Linked DNA regions of Variovorax paradoxus. The protein of the gene in region 1 interacts with the protein of each later gene in a pairwise test. Links are inferred from orthologs where the notes say so. Each region holds a gene or a part of one and is shown on either strand. Other genes may lie near its edges.

Region 1 (3,230 bases):
GAGAGGAGCGTCGCGGGTTGCAGGGCGGTGGTCGTGGTTGCGGCAACGGCAGCTTCGCCAGCGTGGGCTTCCGCACCGGCGCCAGCGGCCATGACTTCGGGCGGCAGGTCCTTGGCTTCGATGAGCTGGGCTGGCGCCATCACGGTGAGCCAATGGCAGATGTTCTCGAGCTGGCGCACGTTGCCCGGGAAGCTGAAGGCGGCGAGCTTGGCCAATGCGGCATCGGAAATGCGCTTGGGCTCGACGCCGAGCTGACGTGCGCTCACCTGCAGAAAGTGCCGCGTGAGTGCGGGCACGTCTTCGCCGCGCTCGCGCAGCGCCGGCAGGCGCAGGCGAATCACGTTGAGACGGTGGAACAAGTCTTCGCGGAAGCCGCCGAGCTTGACGCGCTGCTCCAGGTCCTGGTGCGTGGCTGCGATCACGCGCACATTGGCCTTCACGGAGTTGTGGCCGCCCACGCGGTAGAAATGCCCGTCGCTCAGAACGCGCAAAAGGCGCGTCTGCAGGTCGAAAGGCATGTCGCCGATTTCGTCGAGAAAGAGCGTGCCGCCCTCGGCCTGCTCGAAGCGGCCGCGCCGCATGGTTTGCGCGCCGGTGAAGGCGCCGCGCTCATGGCCGAAGAGTTCACTCTCGAGCAGGTCCTTGGGAATGGCCGCGGTGTTGATGGCCACGAAGGGCCCGTTGGCGCGCGGCGAATGCTTGTGCAGCGCACGCGCCACCAGTTCCTTGCCCGAACCCGATTCGCCCGTGATGAGCACCGTGACGTTGCTCTGTGAAAGCCGGCCGATGGCGCGGAACACGTCCTGCATGGCAGGTGCCTGGCCCAGCATTTCGGGTGCGGCAACCATGCGCTCTTCGGCCACTTCCTCGCGCTGGCTTTCGTCGACGGCGCGGCGGATCAGCTCCACGGCGCGCGGCAGGTCGAAGGGCTTGGGCAGATATTCGAAGGCGCCGCCCTGGAACGCCGAAACGGCGCTGTCGAGGTCGGAGAACGCCGTCATGATGATGACGGGCAGGCCGGGGTGCTTGGCCTTGATCTTGTCGAGCAGGTCGAGCCCGGAGCCGCCGGGCATGCGGATGTCGCTCACCAGGACCTGCGGGCCCTGCTGTTCGTCGTCGGCGGCAAGTTCGAGGGCGGCCAGCACCTCGCGCGTGTTGGTGAAGCTGCGCGTGGGCAGGTCTTCGCGCAACAAGGCCTTCTCCAGCACGAAGCGGATCGATTGGTCGTCATCAACTATCCAGATCGGCTTCATGCATCTCCTTGTTGCCGTGGCTGCTAGGGCAGCGGAATCAATATCTTGAAATCGGTTCGGCCCGGGACACTGTCGCACTCGATCACGCCGTGATGCTGTTGCACAAAAGTTTGCGCGAGCGTCAATCCAAGCCCTGTCCCGCCTTCCCTGCCCGATACGAGCGGATAGAAGATGCGGTCCTTGATCGTGTCCGGCACACCCGGTCCGTTGTCGATGACATGCAATTCCAGTGCCAATCGATACCACTGCTTGTTGAATATCACTTGTCGGGCGATGCGCGTCTTGAAAGTGATCTGCGCGTCTCCCGCTGCGCGGCGCTCGGCAAGGGCCTGCGCCGCGTTGTGCACGATGTTGAGCGTGGCCTGGATGAGTTGTTCGCGGTCGCCCCGAAATTCGGGTATCGAGACGTCGAAGTCGCGCTCGATGTGCAGGTCGCGCGGGAACTCCGCAAGAATGACCGATCGCACGCGCTCGCACACTTCGTGGATGTTGACGTCGCCCACCACGTGCGGGCGCCGGTGAGGTGCCAGCAGCCGGTCGACCAGCGTTTGCAGCCGGTCGGCTTCATGGATGATGACTTGCGTGTACTCGATGAGATCGCGCGACTCGACCTCCATCTGCAGCAACTGCGCCGCGCCGCGAATACCGCCGAGCGGGTTCTTGATCTCGTGCGCAAGGTTGCGAATGAGCTCCTTGTTGGCCTGCGCCTGGTCGAGCAGGCGTTCTTCGCGGTCTTGCCGAACCTGCTGCTCGAGCGGCGACATCTCGATGATGAGCTCGCCCTGCTTGTCGCCCTGCGCAAGCGTGACCTGCACCGGCATCAGTTCATGGTTCACGCGGCGCAGGAAGGCCTCGTAGCGCAGCGTGGCAAAGTCGTTGCTGCGCGCGCCGTCGATGGCGGTGCGCAGCACGTGCGGTTCATGAAAGCACGCCCCGAACTGCGAACCTTCGAGCGTGCGGCGCGACGTGCCCAGCGCGTCTTCGAGCGCCGCATTGGCAAACAGCACCGAACCATTGGTGCTGACCACCGCAATCAGCGTGGAGAGCAGGTCGAAGGACTGAAAGCGCGGAGTGGCGCCGGCCGCCTTCTTCCCAAATGCCATTGATCGTCCTGTTGACTACTGCTGCCTGGCCGGCAGGCGGCCAAGTTCGCGGCGAATGCCCGCTATGTCGCTCTCGTTGCGCGCGAGTTCGGCTTTCATTTCGGCCACGCGGTCGAGGTACTTCTGGTAGTTGCGGCCTTCGCTGCCCTGCTTTTCGGGCTCGCCGTTGTTGTATTCCTTCTGGAGCTCCGCCTGGCGGGCTTCGGCCTTCTTGAGCTCGGCTTCGAGCACCGAACGGGCCTCGCCGTCGCGGGCGCGCTGGTCGACGCCTTCCACGCGGGGGCTGCCGGCCGGCGCACGTGCGGCCGAGGAACCACCGCCGCCACCCGAAGACTTGGGCGCCGGCATTCCGGAGCCCTGCACGACGGTGACGTTGCCCCCTTCCATGACCTTGCAGCCTTTTTGCTGGGCAATCGTCGAGTTGTTGGTGTATTCATTGCCGCAACGCCACACGCGCTCCTGCGACGAGGCAGGCAGGGCGAGGGCCAACAATGAACCAGCCAGAAAAATGAGGGAAGCAGTCTTCATGTGAATCGGTGGATGCCGCGACAAAGGCGCATTTTCCTGCAATTCGACTCCATCGGTGACAAGATGTTCCGCGTCAATGAAAAAGGACGGCCGAAGCCGTCCTTTCTGTCTTACTTACCCGTCAGGGGCTTGCGCCCGCCGATTTAGAGCGAGTAGTACATGTCGAACTCGACCGGATGGGTCGCCATGCGGAAGCGCGTGACTTCCTGCATCTTCAGTTCGATGTACGCATCGATGTACGCGTCGGTGAACACGCCGCCCTTGGTCAGGAACGCACGGTCCTTGTCGAGGTATTCCAGAGCCTGGTCGAGGCTGTGGCACACGGTCGGGATCAGCGCGTCTTCTT
Region 2 (3,315 bases), 800 kb from region 1 along the record:
GTTCTGTGGCGGTGCAGATGCGCTACAACGCCGCCAGCGTGATCACGGAAGGGCGCATTCTCGAGACCTACGCCAAGCGCGAACTGCCCAACTACCAGGTCTTCGACGAGCGCCGCTATTTCACGCCAGGGCAGGGCACCTGCGTGTTCGAGGCCGGCGGGGTCTCGGTGGGCCTGCTCATCTGCGAGGACGCCTGGTTCGACGAACCGGCCGAACTGGCCCGCGCGGCCGGCGCCGAGGTGCTGGCAGTCATCAACGCCTCGCCGTACCACGTGGGCAAGGAAGGCGAACGCGTCGCGCGCATGGCCGACCGCGCCCGCGCCGTGGGCCTGCCGCTGGTCTACGCGCATTTGGTCGGCGGACAGGACGAAGTGGTGTTCGACGGAGCGTCGTTCGCCCTGAACTCCGACGGCGCCCTGGCCCTGCAGGCGGAGAGCTTCAGGGAGCAACTGGTTTTCATGGAACTGGTGCGGCCGTCGCAGGGCGGCGAAGGCATCGGCTTCGTGGCCGAGCCGGGAGCAATAGCGCCGCCGCGCGATGCCGAGGCCCAGTTGTGGAATGCACTGGTACTGGGCGTGCGGGACTACATCGGCAAGAACGGCTTTCCAGGCGCCATCCTGGGGCTCTCGGGCGGCATCGATTCAGCGCTGGTGCTTGCCATTGCGGTCGATGCGCTCGGCAAGGACAAGGTGCGCGCCGTCATGATGCCTTCGCCGTACACGGCGGACATCAGCTGGATCGATGCGCGAGAGATGGCCAACCGCATGGGTGTGCGCTATGACGAAATTTCGATCAAGCACACCTTCGAGTCGTTCAAGGGCGCGCTCGCTGATGAGTTCAGGGGCCTGCCTGAAGACACGGCCGAGGAAAACATCCAGGCGCGCATTCGCGGCACCCTCTTGATGGCGCTGTCGAACAAGTTCGGCTCGATTGTTCTCACCACCGGCAACAAGAGCGAAATGGCCACCGGCTACTGCACGCTGTACGGCGACATGGCGGGCGGCTTCGCGGTCATCAAGGACCTGCTGAAGACCACCGTGTTTGCGCTGGCCCGGTGGCGCAATGCCCATGACCCGTACGGCACCGGCGCGTCGCCGATTCCCGAGCGGATCATCACGCGGCCCCCCAGCGCCGAACTGCGGCCCGACCAGACCGACCAGGACAGCCTGCCGCCGTACGACATCCTCGACGGCATCCTGGCACGCTACATGCAGGACGACGAGGGCATCGACGAGATCATTGCGGCGGGATACGAACGCGCGGTGGTCGAGCGGGTTGCGCGGCTCATCAAGATCAATGAATACAAACGGCGCCAGGCGCCAGTGGGCATCCGGGTCACCCATCGCAGCTTCGGCAAAGATTGGCGTTACCCTATCACCAGCAAATTCAACGAAACCGCCGGAGCGCAAAAACCATGAAGCAGATCACCGCCATCGTCAAACCCTTCAAGCTCGAGGACGTGCGCGAAGCGCTGGCCGAAGTGGGTGTTACAGGCCTCACGGTGACCGAAGTCAAGGGCTTCGGGCGCCAGAAGGGGCACACCGAGCTCTATCGTGGTGCGGAATACGTGGTCGATTTTCTGCCGAAGATGAAGGTCGAAGTGGTCGTCAACGAGGGCGACGTGGAACGCTGCATCGAAGCCATCGTCAATTCGGCCCGCACCGGCAAGATCGGCGACGGGAAGATCTTCGTCACCGAAGTGGAGCGCATCGTGCGTATCCGAACTGGCGAAGAGAACGAAAACGCCGTGTAAGAAGGGCCGTGCGCCAGTTGGGCTGCGGCTACAGGTTTTCAGCCAGGCGGTCGCTGCGGGGATGCAGCGGCACCTGGGCCCGCAACGCGGTGAGCAGTTCAGTGGGGTCGGTGCCCGTGCGGATGAGTTCCATCTGCCATTCGCCCATGAATCCTTCGCGCACACTGTGCGCCAGGAAGCCCAGCAGGCCGTCGTAGTAGCCGGCGGTGTTCAGGATGCCGGTCGGCTTGTCGTGATAGCCGAGCTGGCGCCAGGTCCAGATCTCGAACAGTTCCTCGAAGGTGCCGATACCGCCCGGAAGGGCGATGAAGGCATCGGCGCGCTCGCCCATCATGGCCTTGCGCTCATGCATGGTGTCGACCACGTGGAGTTCGTCGCAAAGCGTGTTGGCCAGCTCGCGGTCGACCAGCGCCTTGGGAATGATGCCGACCACCCGGCCGCCGGCGTTGCGGGTGGCCTCGGCCACGGTGCCCATCAGGCCGGTGCGCCCGCCGCCGTAGACCAGCTGGCCGCGATGCTGGCCAATCCATTGCCCGACGGCTTCCGCGGCCTTGGAAAACTCAACGCGCTCGCCGGGACGCGAGCCGCAATACACACAGATCGAAAATTCAGGATTCATGCCGCAATCATGCCTCGTGCGGCAGGCGCTTTCATGACGCAAAGCGCTGCCACAGGGCTGCGAGCCAGATGCCTCCGCACAAGGTGAGCGACAGCAGCACGGCGGCGCTGCCCATGTCCTTGGCGCGCTTGGAAAGGTCGTGCCATTCGGGGCCGATGCGATCGATGGCGGCTTCGACCGCCGTGTTGAGCAGTTCGACGATCATCACCAGAATGGCGCTGCCGGCCAGCAGGGCGACTTCGACCCAGCCGCGGCCGAGCCAGAAGGCGGTCGGAATCATCACGATGGCGATGATGGCTTCCTGGCGGAAGGCCGGTTCGCTCCAGCCCGCGCGAAGGCCGTGCAGCGAGATGAGCGTGGCGTGCCAAACGCGCTCGAAGCCCTTGCGGGCTTTTTGCGGATTGACGGCGGGATCGGGTAATTTGGGCAAGGCACTCATCGGCGGCTCATTGGCTTGGAGGTGATGAGCCGCGTGCCGGCCCAGGCGTCATGCCAGAACTGGCGCTCGGGGTGGAAGCGGGCCAGCAATGCCCAGACGGCGACCCATCCGAAGATCAGAACCGTCGATTCTCCTCCCGAAAGCTTGAAAGGTGCGATGGCTACCAGGGGTGGCAGGAACCAGATCCAGCTCAGCAGGTAGCGCGCCAAGGCCCGGCGCTGGCTCACGGGACGGCCGTGCAGGTCGACGATGCGGATGTTCCAGGTTTTCATGGCCAGTGTCTGGCCGCGAGCCCAGAACCAGACGAAATAGACGCCGAACACCACGAAGAGGAAGGCCTGGAGCAGGTGCCGGCGGGAATCCATGGCGTCTCGCATCTGGCCGAGCGTGCTGAACAGCCAGCCTGCCACGAACACCACCGCGAGCAGGAGCATGCCTTCATAGAGCCAGCACGCCATGCGGCGCCGCAGGCCGGGCACTATCGAAAGGGGAGCGCTGCTCGAA

The links.
Region 2: the proteins of glnL (region 1) and QHG62_RS09615 interact in binary tests that used the Escherichia coli proteins (3 or more experiments, as listed by UniProt). The link is inferred for Variovorax paradoxus from one-to-one orthologs.

Annotation. Positions count from the first base shown.
Region 1 is NZ_CP123990.1:1,167,924-1,171,153, reverse strand. What follows is about bases 317-3,230. They hold glnL (nitrogen regulation protein NR(II)), read right to left. Parts: upstream 2,357-3,230; coding sequence 1,277-2,356; downstream 317-1,276. Other genes in these bases: glnA (type I glutamate--ammonia ligase), read right to left, coding at 3,028-3,230; QHG62_RS05660 (hypothetical protein), read right to left, coding at 2,372-2,884; ntrC (nitrogen regulation protein NR(I)), read right to left, coding at 317-1,253. Outside these bases: more of ntrC, read right to left, coding at 1-316.
Region 2 is NZ_CP123990.1:1,963,462-1,966,776, forward strand. The notes cover bases 85-3,083. They hold QHG62_RS09615 (P-II family nitrogen regulator), read left to right. Parts: upstream 85-1,414; coding sequence 1,415-1,753; downstream 1,754-3,083. Other genes in these bases: QHG62_RS09610 (NAD+ synthase), read left to right, coding at 85-1,418; QHG62_RS09620 (TIGR00730 family Rossman fold protein), read right to left, coding at 1,782-2,372; QHG62_RS09625 (diacylglycerol kinase), read right to left, coding at 2,404-2,811; QHG62_RS09630 (RDD family protein), read right to left, coding at 2,808-3,083. Also shown: more of QHG62_RS09610, read left to right, coding at 1-84; more of QHG62_RS09630, read right to left, coding at 3,084-3,315. UniProt on the Escherichia coli protein: P-II indirectly controls the transcription of the glutamine synthetase gene (glnA). P-II prevents NR-II-catalyzed conversion of NR-I to NR-I-phosphate, the transcriptional activator of GlnA. When P-II is uridylylated to P-II-UMP, these events are reversed.